Regions from separate parts of the Lactococcus sp. KTH0-1S genome, predicted to be linked through region 2. Evidence: riboswitches for the same ligand, from Rfam matches in the RefSeq annotation. Region 2 holds a riboswitch; the other holds the start of a gene.
The links. A riboswitch is a leader RNA that binds a small molecule or an ion and turns the genes downstream of it on or off. The one in region 2 is predicted to bind magnesium.

Region 1 (6,285 bases), 800 kb from region 2:
GAAGGAGGTTCATTCCATGTTGACGGTCAAGGAACAGTTTTGACTACTGAAATGTGCCTTTTATCTGAAGGACGTAATCCTCACATGAGCAAAGAGGACATTGAAAATAAACTTAAAGAACATTTGAATGCTGAAAAAATTCTTTGGCTTGGGGATGGAATTGACCCGGAAGAAACAAATGGTCACGTGGATGATGTTGCTTGCTTCGTAGCGCCAGGGGAAGTTGCATGCATTTATACTGAGGATGAGAAGTCACCATTTTATGAAGCAGCACAAGATGCCTATAAACGCTTGAACCAAATGACAGATGCTAAAGGACGTCAACTCAAAGTTCATAAATTGACTTGTCCAGCTAAAAATGTAACGATTAAAAAACAATTTAGAATTGATACAGTTGAAGGAACAATGCCACGTGAAGACGGAGATATTTGTATAGCTTCATATATGAATTTCTTGATTACAAACAAAGGAGTTATCGTACCACAATACGGTGATGAAAATGATGCTCTGGCATTAAAACAAGTTCAAGAGATGTTTCCAGACCGGGAAATAGTTGGCGTGAACACTGTTGAAGTAGTTTATGGTGGAGGAAATATCCATTGTATTACTCAACAACAACCTAAAGCCAAATAAGGAGTAGAGAGGATTTAACAGAAAATGGCAAAACGTATTGTAGTTGCTCTAGGGGGGAATGCTATTTTAACTAGCGACCCTACAGCGCAAGCACAATCTACGGCACTTAATAAGACTGCCGATCAATTAATGCCTTTAATAAAAGACAATGATGTTGAAATGGTTGTCACTCATGGAAATGGACCGCAAGTTGGTAATTTACTTTTGCAACAACTTGAAAGTAATTCAGTTAAAAATCCGGCAATGCCACTTGATACAGCTGTTGCTATGACTCAAGGGGAAATCGGTTATTGGATGGCACAAGCTTTTACAGAAGCTCTTGCTAATAATGGAATGTCTGATGTTCCATTTGTTTCTGTAGTGACAAGAACAGTAGTTGATGCTAATGATGAGGCTTTTAAAAATCCGACAAAACCTATTGGACCTTTTTATAGCCAAGAAGAGGCTAAAAATATTCAGACTCAATATCCTGATTGGAAATTGATTGAGGATTCTGGACGAGGTTACCGAAGAGTAGTTCCTTCACCTTTACCTCTCAAAATTGTTGAGGCTAACGCAATTAAACCATTGTTAGAATCATCAGCTTTGGTTACAGTATCTGGTGGCGGAGGAATTCCTGTTATTGAAAAAAATAAGGGGTATCAAGGAGTTGAAGCAGTAATTGATAAAGATTTTTCCGCAGCAAAATTAGCAGAACTTGTTGATGCTGATGAACTAGTTATTTTTACCTCTGTCGGTGATGTCTTTTTAAATTTTGGTAAACCCAATCAAAAAGCTCTAGGAATTGTACCAGTTAAGGAAATGCGTCAATATCTAGAAGAAGGTTATTTTGCGGCAGGTTCTATGAAACCAAAAGTGGCAGCAGCTGTTGCTTTTGTCGAAAATACTGGCAACCAAGCCACGATTACTTCGCTTGAAAATGTGAAAAACTTTGTCAAAACTGGAGCAGGAACACGGATTGTCCCTGATTTATTTTAAAAAAATATTTTTCAAAATAATTTATTTCAAATTTGAAATAAAAAGAATTTTAGTAGGGCATCCCTTTTAATTTGACAAAAAGTATAGCTAGTGCTATACTTTTTTTGTAGTAAATAAAAACTAATCATATTAGGTGAGGTTACTCTGAAGAACATAGGTTATCGCTCAGAACTGTCGAGAGACAATAATGGGTAAAGCAGGACTAGTCGAATCAAGGCTTTTCCAAGATAACTAGAAATATCATTTCTTACGTCTCAGAAAGCTAAAACTCAAATGTCGTGATTAAATAGACTAATAATCTATTGATTTTGAGAGCCTCCCTTTATATGAAAAGGAGGCTTTTTATGTCAAGAAGAAAATATCTTGATACAAAACAACCAAAAGTAAAATCTATTATGGGTGATTTTATTTTAATTGGTATTATTTGTTTGTTTGCATTTATTCTTATTGTGACACAAATAACTATTAACCAACCCCTTTCATCGTTACCATCTCAAAGTTCAGTGGATGATGTCAAGAAAATGCACGATTTTTTATCTATTGGAAACCTTGCGTATTTTTCAATGCGAACAATGTTTCGCATGATTGTAGGAATGATGTGGTCAATTTTATTCTCTGTTATTTGTGGTGTATTGGCAGTAAAGTTTAAAACTGCAAGAAGAATTATTTTGCCGATGGTCAATTTCTTAGAATCAGTTCCTTTATTAGGTTTCATGACATTCACTACTGCATTTTTACTTGGATTATATCCAGGTAATGTAATGGGAGCAGAAGCGCTTGCCATTTTTGCAGTGTTTACTGGGCAAGCATGGAACATCATGTTGTCACTTTACCAAATAATGGAAGTAGTTCCCAAAGATTTGAAAGAAGTAACATCGCAATTTCGATACAGTGCTTGGGAAAAATTTTGGCGTCTTGAATTTGTATATTCAATTCCAGGCCTACTATGGAATCTTGTCATATCTCAGTCAGCAGCATGGTTTGCTATTGTTGCAAGTGAACAGGTTACCGTCGCAATCCCTAAGTCTGAAACTTTAATTTTGCCAGGAATTGGCTCTTATATTCAAGTTGCATTAGATCGAGCAGACTTTAAAGCTTGTGGTTTCGCTGTTATTGCTTTAATTATTAATGTCGTCATACTAAATTTCTTAGTTTTTCAACCTTTGGTTAAAGCTACTTATTATTATCGTTATGATGAAGGAACAACTCAAGGTAATCCTCCAAAATCAATTGTATACAATTTAGTAAAAGCATCTAATTTTGGAAAAATATTAATGAAATGGATTCAAAAAATAAAAGATTTCTGGATTTTTAAGTTACCTAGAGTTTGGTATATTCTTAGGATAAATCTTATTTTTAAATATCTAGGAAAAGTTAAGAAATATATTTCAATCATTTGGTATATCCTTTTAGGGTATGCGGTTGTTATCTCTGCTATTAAACTTTATAGATTCTTACCTCATGAAGATTTTTCAATAATCCCTCACTTAATGCTTTTAACTACATTGAGGGTAGTATTAGCAATGCTTATAGCAGCAGCGATTTTTACACCTCTTGGGGTTTGGGTTGCAAGTAACAAAAGACGTTTAAGATTTATCCAACCAATTGGACAAGTTGTTGGATCGATTCCTTCAAACGTATATACTCCATTCATAGTAATTTTTATTAGTTTAGGGTATAAGCAACTTGAGTGGTGGATTTTGCCGCTAATCATGGTTGGTTGTCAATGGTATTACTTTTTCAATGTTATTGCTGGGTATTTAGCAATACCAGATGATATAAAAGAAGTCACAAAAATTTTTCCATTATCCAAGTTTAAGTGGTGGACTCGCTATCTCATTCCATCAATGTTTCCGTACTTGATAACAGCTATCATAAATGCTGCGGGAGCAGCATGGAATGCAGATATATCAGCGGAAAGCCTACAGTGGGGTAAAGAAACAATAAATGTTACTGGCTTAGGGCAATATATTGCTGTGAATGATGGAATTAAAGATAAATCAGCACTTGGTACTTTGGCGATGTGTGCTGTAGTAGGATTGTGTATTATATTCGTTTGGCAACCACTTTACAAATATGCTAGAGAAAAATTCCATTATTAAAAAGGGAGGAAATAAGAATGGAAAAGAAAAATTTAATAAAAGTAACTTCACTCTGCAAAGATTATGGAGTAGAAAGATCAAAGAAATATATACAAGTTCTGAAAGACATAAACTTTACCGTAAAGGAAGGAGAATTTGTAAGTCTTATTGGACAATCAGGAGCAGGGAAATCGACATTATTGAGAAGTTTAGCTGGTCTTGTTCATCCAAGTCATGGAGAAATCATCTTTGAAGGAAAAAAGATTAAAGAACCGGATCCAAATATTAGTATGGTTTTTCAGAATTTTGCTCTATTTCCATGGTTAAATGTTCATAAAAATGTTTCATTTGGCATAGATAATAATTTGAAAATATCTAAAAATGAAATTAACGATAGAGTAAAAAAACTAATAAAAATGATTGGTCTAGAGGGTAATGAAAAATCATATCCAAGAGAAATTTCTGGCGGAATGAAACAAAGAGTTGGATTTGCTAGAGCTTTAGCCGCAGAACCTACATTATTATTACTTGATGAACCTTTTTCTGCTTTAGATGTTGTAACATCCAAACAGCTGTCAGATCAACTTATTAGTATGTGGTTAAGTCAACAAATTGTCACAAAATCAATTGTAATGATTACGCACGATATAGAACAAGCAGTGCAAATGTCTGATAGGATTATATTGTTAGATTCAAATCCAGGGAGGATTGCGAAAGTTTACAACATTGATATCCCAAGAAATCATAGAACTATAAGTAGTATCTCAAGTATTGTTGAAGAAATTACTAATGAGATGGTAGTCATGACAGAACTTAATGTTAATAAAAATTTTTAGTAGTTAAAAGAAAGGAAGAAAAATTAATATGATTCCACATAGGAGAAAAAGAAATAATAAAATAAAAAAAATAGCCGGATTTCTCATATCTCTAGTAATAATAATAGGAGTTGGAGTATTTGGGTATATCGCGATGGCCAATCATCGCTTAAATAATATATTAGACAAAGGTTATCATAAAGTTGATAACAACTATAAATCTGAGAAACATAAGGATACAGAGTCATTTTTGATCATGGGTTTAGATAATACTCAAGAGAGGAATTTGGGAACGACGCGAACGGATGCGATGATGATTATTACAATTAATAAAAAAACAAAAACGACAACTTTTTGTAGTATCCCTCGCGATAGTTTTGTTCAAATTGATTCAAAATCATATAAAGGTATGCAACGGATAGAAGCTGCCTATACTTATGGAGGACCTTCGGCTTCAGTTAATACAGTAGAAAAAACTTTTAATATTCCTATTGATCATTATTGTGTTTTTAACTTCAATTCATTTATTAAGCTTATTGATGCTATAGGTGGAATTGATATTGATGTTGAAAAGTCATTTATGGGTACTGATGAAAGTGGTAATGAGTCTATAAAGTTTAATTCAGGTAAGCAACACTTAGATGGTGCCAAGGCTCTTTCATATGCTAGAGAAAGACATGTAGATACAGATATTATGAGAGGTTTCAGGCAACAAAAGGTAATTTCAGCAGTTGAGGAAAAGTTAAAATCAATGACTTCTTTCACTAATTTATATTCTATTATTGATTCTTTAGATGATAATATTCAAACTGATATCACACCAAAAGATATTAAAGAGCTTATTTCTAACGCTTTAGCTTTTAGTAAATACTCTAAACAACAATTAACTTTTGATTGGAGAACTTTCAGTAACCAAGGAAGAAGTATGGTAGAACTCTATAAAGATAGTATCAAATTTGTCAGTCATAAATTAAGAGTCTCTCTCGAATTAGATCGTAAAAATGGGACTGATAACAATGGATATTCCTTCCATACAAATGGTGACTATCTTTATCAAAGTGACTATACTGTCCAGAATCCAGAAGCTGAAGCCCAAGAAGATACTTCAATGAATGGAAATACATATATTGGGACAAGTGGTAATACAACTACTGGTCCTCTGCCTAATATTAAGACTTCAAATGGTTTTATTAAGTAATTAAGATAAATAGCCCCTATCGTAGGAGCTATTTATCTTAATTACTTAATAAAATATTTACAATTAGAAGGGGGCAATCTCAGAATAAATTAGTGATGTGATAGGATTACAAGGATAAAAATAATCCAATCATAGGTAATATGAACAAGTAAACCTGTATACAAGGAGTCGCTCCTTAAAGAGGCAAGGGTAAAGGGAATTCTCGCGGCTGCAATAATAAAAATAACTTGGGCAAAATTCCAGTCGTAAGTAGGTAAATGTAGAAATCCGAATATTAAAGTAGATATGATAACTGCAACAATTATGGCTTTTCGTGTTCCACCTAATAAGTTTGCGATAATTATAAGTAAAATTATAGTAATTAACTCTTCCCCTAAAAGCATAGGAATTGTCTTAAGAAGTCCAAAAATAGTCATTCCATCTGCTACTGAATTAGAATTTGGAGAACTTCCTAACAGTATTTTAGTAATTATAATGCCAACTCCAGCAAAAATATAAGCACCTATAAGTCCAGCAAAATAAGAACTCACTATTTTTTGAGGTTTAGAAAAAGTGTAAGAAATTCCCTTTTTCCCAAAAA
Region 2 (6,285 bases):
TCCTGCAACTGATATAAATATCCATAAACCGTAGAAATTATCTCGAAGTTCCCTAATAATATTAGCGGTATTTAGTCCCCCTAAAGGTTGACCACTATTCATCATTATAAATAGAAGAAGATACATAATAAGGATGATACTAAAAACTGCTAAAAAGGTTGTGAAAAGTGATTTTTTCATCCTCTAATCACCTCAATATTTCCTGAATCAACACGGATATTGATTTTAATTCGTTTTTCCGCCTGATCTAAATTTTCGCTAAAATAACGAACATTTCCCGCATTAATTTGTGCTGCCTCATTGAAAATCTTTACAAGCCCAGCATTTGTTGTTAAATCAAGCGAAACTCCTACGTCATCAGGAACAATAATTTTTGTATTACCTGTCATTTTTTTAATAGAAAGACTATTTCCAGAAGGTTTAAAAGTAACATCATCAAGATCAATGATATCATTTTGATTTTCATTCATGATTGACTCAGATTCATCTTGAGAAATATCTTCGTAAGAAAAATTTCTTACTCCTCCTTCTCGTGGATTATTTTTCCAAAAAACGATGCAAGCAATCGTAGGGAAGATAATTGCTAACCAGAACCATCCAACTGTGAAGAGAATCATTACCGATATTGCCCAAAAAATGAAACTGATGATACGTAATACACGCGCACGCGAACGAGTCGCCAAGATAGTAAAGAGAATAGCTAAAGCTAGAACTACCCACATACGCGGTGTACTAATCACATGAAAAATCAATCCTAATACAATAAAAATTTCTATAATAAAGATTGCTTTCAATTTTTTATTCATAAATCTATTGTACCAAAAAAAAGCTTACTTTTTCTCGGACTTAAGACTTAAATTTTACTTAAGAAAAATAGAGAAAAAATACTCCATTCATTAAGATGAAGTATTCTTTAAATTACTTAATAAAAAATATTTTTATCATATCCCATAAAATTTTTCAAAAAGATTTCTACCAGCTTGACTTCTTAACCCCTGGAATCTTACCTTCATGCGCCAATTTTCTAAAATTAACTCGTGACATACCAAATTTTCGCATGTAGGCTCTGGGTCTTCCGTCAATTCGATCTCGCATTTTCATTCGATTGGGATGAGAATCTTTAGGCAGTTTTCGGAGAGCTTCATAATTTTTTTCTTTCTTAAGTTCCTGTCTAAGCTCTTGATATTGAGCAACTAATTTTTGTTGCTTTTTAAATTTAGCAATTTTTGATTTCTTCGCCAAAATATTATCCTTTCATTTATTAATTTAGTTAACCAGTTAAGTATATCCTATAAATAAAACAATGTCAACTGGTTAACATTATTTTATTATCTCTATTTTAATTAGCGGCTAAAGCTCCTCCTTGACTTGAAACATAATCTTGGGCATTCTCCTTATTTATTTTTACTAGACTCCCTTTAGTATCCACTCCATAAGTTTCACTTTTTTCACCTTTGATAGTTACCGTCGCAGAAGGCATATAATATTGGTCAGTTTGACTTCCAAAATAGTTTTCATATGTAATTACACTTTGATCAAGCTTATCAGTGACAGACTCATCATTTGCTTGTCTCATTAAATTTTGAATAGCCAAATCCACATTTTCTGGTATGAATTCATAACTTCCGCCATCTACCATTTGACTTACCCCTTGATATTGAACAGAAACTACCTTGTTAAGACAATCTTTATAGGCCATAAGTGCGGTCAAATTAGCAAGATTTATCGAAATGTTCGTTTTAAAATCTGATGAAATATCATTTAAAAATGATTGATATTTAAAAACACTATTAAGACTAAGCATCTTGTTCATTAATTCAGTCATAACTTCTCGTTGATGAGCGGCGCGTCCATAATTCCCATTGGCTAACGTATCTCTATCTCGAGCAAAAACTAAGGCTTGTTCTCCGTTGATGAGCTGCTTAGGATTTCCTGAAAGATAAGGAACATAAGCTTTATATTCAGGTTCTGTATTTGAGATATAAATCGCTCCACTATCTACAGTTTTATCTGAACCAGGCAAAGTTATTTTACCTGAATCAGTCCCCTGATAGACATCTGAGCCATTAGTATCATTTACAACTTCTACTCCTCCAACGTCATTCACGAGATTTACTAAACCGTCCATATTAACGATCATAAAATTATTAAGATTAAGTCCTACTTGATTACCAATGGTTTTCATAGCATAAGTGACAGCAGAAGATAACCCACCATTATTAAATCCTAAAGGATAAGCAGCATTCATTTTTTGAGTAGATTGAATTTTTCCAGATGCATCTTCAATATTCGTCATCGTATCTCGTTCCACTGAAATAATAGTGGTTGTTTTTGTCCGAGGATTCAATGTTAAAATAATTTGAGAATCTGAATTTCCATTCCATGAATCTGCACCCCCTCGACTATTATCGCCAGTATCAACTCCCATAAGTAATATAGTTAGTGGTTTCTTTGCAGATATACTAGAACTTTTTATTTTTGTATTTACATGAGTTTTCGTTAATGTTTTTTCTGCTTGAACGTAGATAACCGCACTAACTGCCACGACTAAAATAACAAAAAAGGACATAAAACGAACAAAATATACTTTTTTAGACCTTTTTATTTTTTTCTTTTGTCTAATTTCTTTTCTTTTCATATCAAAAATACTTCTTTCTTTTATTAAAAATTATAACTTACTTAAACTCTTTAATTTTTCGTCAGCCGAGCTATTCAAAACCAGTCCTACTGCCAAAGTTGAAATTAAAAATGAGGATCCACCTTGTGATAAAAAGGGAAAGGTGACTCCTGTTTCTGGAACCAACCCAATTGCTCCACCTAAATTGACAAAAACTTGTATCAACAAAAAAGATGAACAACCAATTGAAATCATTGAATTAAATGGATCTTTTGCCCGCATCCCCACCAAAAGCATTCGGGTAATCATGAAAAAAATGACAGCTAGGATTATTATTCCACCAATGATTCCCAATTCTTCTACTATTACTGAAAATATAAAATCTGTATGAGCTTCAGGCAAAAATCCTTGTTTTTCAATCGAATTCCCAAGTCCTCTTCCAAACCAGCCACCATCTACGATCGCATAATATGAATTAGCAAGTTGATGACCCGAAGAAGCCAAGTCAGTAAAAGGATTAACGAATGCTTTAAATCGAGCATTAATATAAGATCCTGGAATCAAATCGCCTCCACTGATAAAAAGAAAGAGCAAAAAACTAAGACTAATCGTAAGCAACATCTTCCCATAACCTGAAAACCATCGCCAAGAAATTCCACTTGCACCAATCATTATCAAGGCTAAGAGCCCAATAATTGCTGTATTTCCTAAATTAGGCATACTGAGTTCCACTATCATTAGTAAGATAATCGGAAATCGCCATCCCCCTACAACTTTTTTTATGAGATTGTTACCCTTAAAAATTGCTTGAATATCATTTTTCTCAATCTCTTCTTGTCTGTTAGAAAAGATAGATGCAAGAAACCAGACAGTAAAAAGTTTTGCAAATTCAACAGGTTGAATGGTTCCAATCCCTGGTAAGGGAATCCATCCATGTGCTCCATTCGCTGATGTATTAGGTCCAACCCTTGAATAAATCATCAGCAAGATAATAATTAGAAAAATTATTTTTAAAATCTTTTCATTTTTTATAATTCTTAATTTTACTCGATAAATAATAATTAAAGCCACAAAACTTATAATTATAAAGACTCCTTGAGAAATTGCCAATCGATAAGGAGATAGTCCTCGGTTAATTTGATAGGGGACAGTTGCTGAAAACACCATGAGTAAGCCAACAGCTGAAAGAATCAAGTAAGGAATCAAAATAGATAAATCTAAAAAACTATTTTTTGTAATTTTTTTATCCATAAAGGAATCCTCCTTTGTTAATTTTCCAAATGAACGATAAGAGTATTTCTAGTTGCAAATCAATTACTAACTTTTTCTCCCTTATTTTATTATTTTGTTTTATTTTATGAATTAACATTTTTGTCATCGGCTTGTACCTCAATTTTTGATTTATAGTAGATTTTGATTGTATAGCTCCAACTCAGAGAACTAGATTAGATTGAAGTGATAAAAATGCTTGTCCACTTTTATGCTATCTTTCTTCCTATAGCTCCCAGGGTCTGAGCCACTGTTATTCTGTCCATCCATTTTCACCACCTTCTTTTTTATAAAAAAATTGCCTACGCCGGTTGAACGTAGACAAGGTATGATTTCAAAAAGATACACTATCAAGTGAACTAAAGTACCCAGTATCGTTCAAGCTTTAGCTCCGCAGGGCGATGTTGTTGCACTATTTCACGCCTTCTTTTTTCGACGTGAACTGTTGGCCCTCTCATCGTGTCTCCACGACTCTGCGGCAGCAACCCGTATCCCTGTGGTAGCCTCACCTACCGATGGTTAGAAAATCTCTAACCAAAATTGCTTAAATTAAATTTTCAAAATATTTCCTAAGCAAAAAAATTATAACATAACCTATATTTTTAGTCAAATAACAAATGCATTACCTAATTTAAATGTTTTTTATTAGATTAAACCTCTTGTTATGACTAAGTTTTTAGAAATTAGAACTAAGAAAAAATTCTATTTTTTAAAATAAAATACCAAAGATTAAAATATACAGACAAAAAGCTTATAATGGAATAATGAATTTCGTTAATAAATAAAAAACTCCTTAGCCAGTATTGACTAAGGAGTTTTTTATTAGATTTATCGAATCCCCAAAGCAATACGGGCATCACGACTTATTTTATCAACTGTCCATGCTAGATGGTTTTTGAAAGTTATTTTTTATTTGTTGTTATACCAATGATTATAGGCTAGTAAATTTTTAAAAGTCAAGTAATATGTGGCTTGAAGCATCTACTAAATGTACTATAAATCAACCTATAAAATACCTTCAATCGTTGCAATGTAACCGGCTCTAGGAAATTTTTTTGATTATCTATCAAAGTAAACCTGTGTCATGTAATAAGTAATATTCGATTTCGTCTTTTTAACTTTCACCATTACCATTTTTTTAAAACAAAATCAGATTTACAACTCGCTCAAAAATAAAGTAAAATTCTTGTATTTATATTATTTATATTTACAAGCGCCTTTCAATTTTAGTCCTATCATTTTGGTATATTTCTGCTAATAGCCATAAAACTAATGGATAAAATTATAAATAACACACCTAATAAGAAAATAGTGTGTTGACTTTGTCCAAATATCAAAAATATAAGACCTGCAATAAAAAAACAAATACTTGCTATTTGATATAACTGTTTATCTTTCATAAATCATCTCCTTCAAATGTTAAACTATTAGGTTTTCTATGTAATGTATTATAACAAAATTCACTAAAAGCCAAGCATGCACACCCTGATTATCTCGTATTATTCAAAAATAAATTTTAGTTTAATTATTTTGTTTTTATTTTAATAGATTTAATTACTACTTAATAGCACTTTTGAAGTAGTAATATTTTATGAAATTTTTATTGATATAGAGTCAATCATTGTATTTTTTTATGTCATTGCTATGCTTAGACTCTTATTGTTCAGCATGGCTATTGAGGCACTATATAGTTAGTGCTACTTTTTCATAGTTAAGTTTTGGATTCACCACTGTTGTATAAGAGAGATAAAATAAGAAGTTCAATAAATAATTTTTTTGAATGATAAATATACTATATTTTTTTAAATAGAATAAGTTTCGATCCAACATGATCTTCTATAGAGATTGAGTTTTCATCATCTTTAAATGGAATACCTTTCTCTATTATTCTTTGTGAAATTGAGTCATAGTAATCTTTAGATACTTCTAATTCCCATTTTAATATACCATTTTCTAATAAATTTCTTTTATTTATATTTTCACCCTCCCAAATATTTGTGGCAAAATGATGATGATAGTGATTCTGAGAATAAAAGTGAGCCGTATCCCCGACAAATGATACCAAATCGGTATTTAATAGCTCATTAAAAAATTCATCTGATTTAGCAATTGAATTACCCGTGAAATGCAGATGACCAATTTTCATATTTTTAGGATAATCTAAATGGTTATTTTTTTGATCTAATAAAGCTTGAACATCAACTGGTAAAGTCCCCATTTTAACTTTACCATCTTCCCAAATCCACTCAGTAGAGTCTCTATCGTGATATAGCTCTATGCCATTTCCCTCTGGATCATTAATATAAAATGATTCACTTACTAAATGATCTCCAGCTCCTATTGGATAATTGTTTTTAATAATTCTATCTACTATTGTCGCCTTTGACGATACATCAGGA

Region 1: it holds a riboswitch for magnesium, as region 2 does, so the genes downstream of both, ACRYLU_RS08355 (ABC transporter permease subunit) here and ACRYLU_RS04610 (FtsW/RodA/SpoVE family cell cycle protein) in region 2, are expected to answer to the same signal.

The regions. Positions count from the first base shown of each region.
Region 1 covers NZ_CP195165.1:1,733,139-1,739,423, reverse strand. Annotated here, with positions in the region: gene aguA (agmatine deiminase) at 1-633, shown strand, start outside; gene arcC (carbamate kinase) at 658-1,611, shown strand; M-box (ykoK) riboswitch at 1,730-1,899, shown strand; gene ACRYLU_RS08355 (ABC transporter permease subunit) at 1,956-3,713, shown strand; gene ACRYLU_RS08350 (ABC transporter ATP-binding protein) at 3,731-4,528, shown strand; gene ACRYLU_RS08345 (LCP family protein) at 4,557-5,705, shown strand; gene ACRYLU_RS08340 (CPBP family glutamic-type intramembrane protease) at 5,795-6,285, opposite strand, start outside.
Region 2 covers NZ_CP195165.1:930,579-936,863, reverse strand. Annotated here, with positions in the region: gene ACRYLU_RS04630 (sensor histidine kinase) at 1-180, opposite strand, end outside; gene liaF (cell wall-active antibiotics response protein LiaF) at 177-806, opposite strand; gene rpsN (30S ribosomal protein S14) at 973-1,242, opposite strand; gene ACRYLU_RS04615 (LCP family protein) at 1,340-2,638, opposite strand; gene ACRYLU_RS04610 (FtsW/RodA/SpoVE family cell cycle protein) at 2,669-3,868, opposite strand; M-box (ykoK) riboswitch at 4,249-4,410, opposite strand; gene ACRYLU_RS04605 (hypothetical protein) at 5,122-5,286, opposite strand; gene ACRYLU_RS04600 (VOC family protein) at 5,679-6,285, opposite strand, start outside.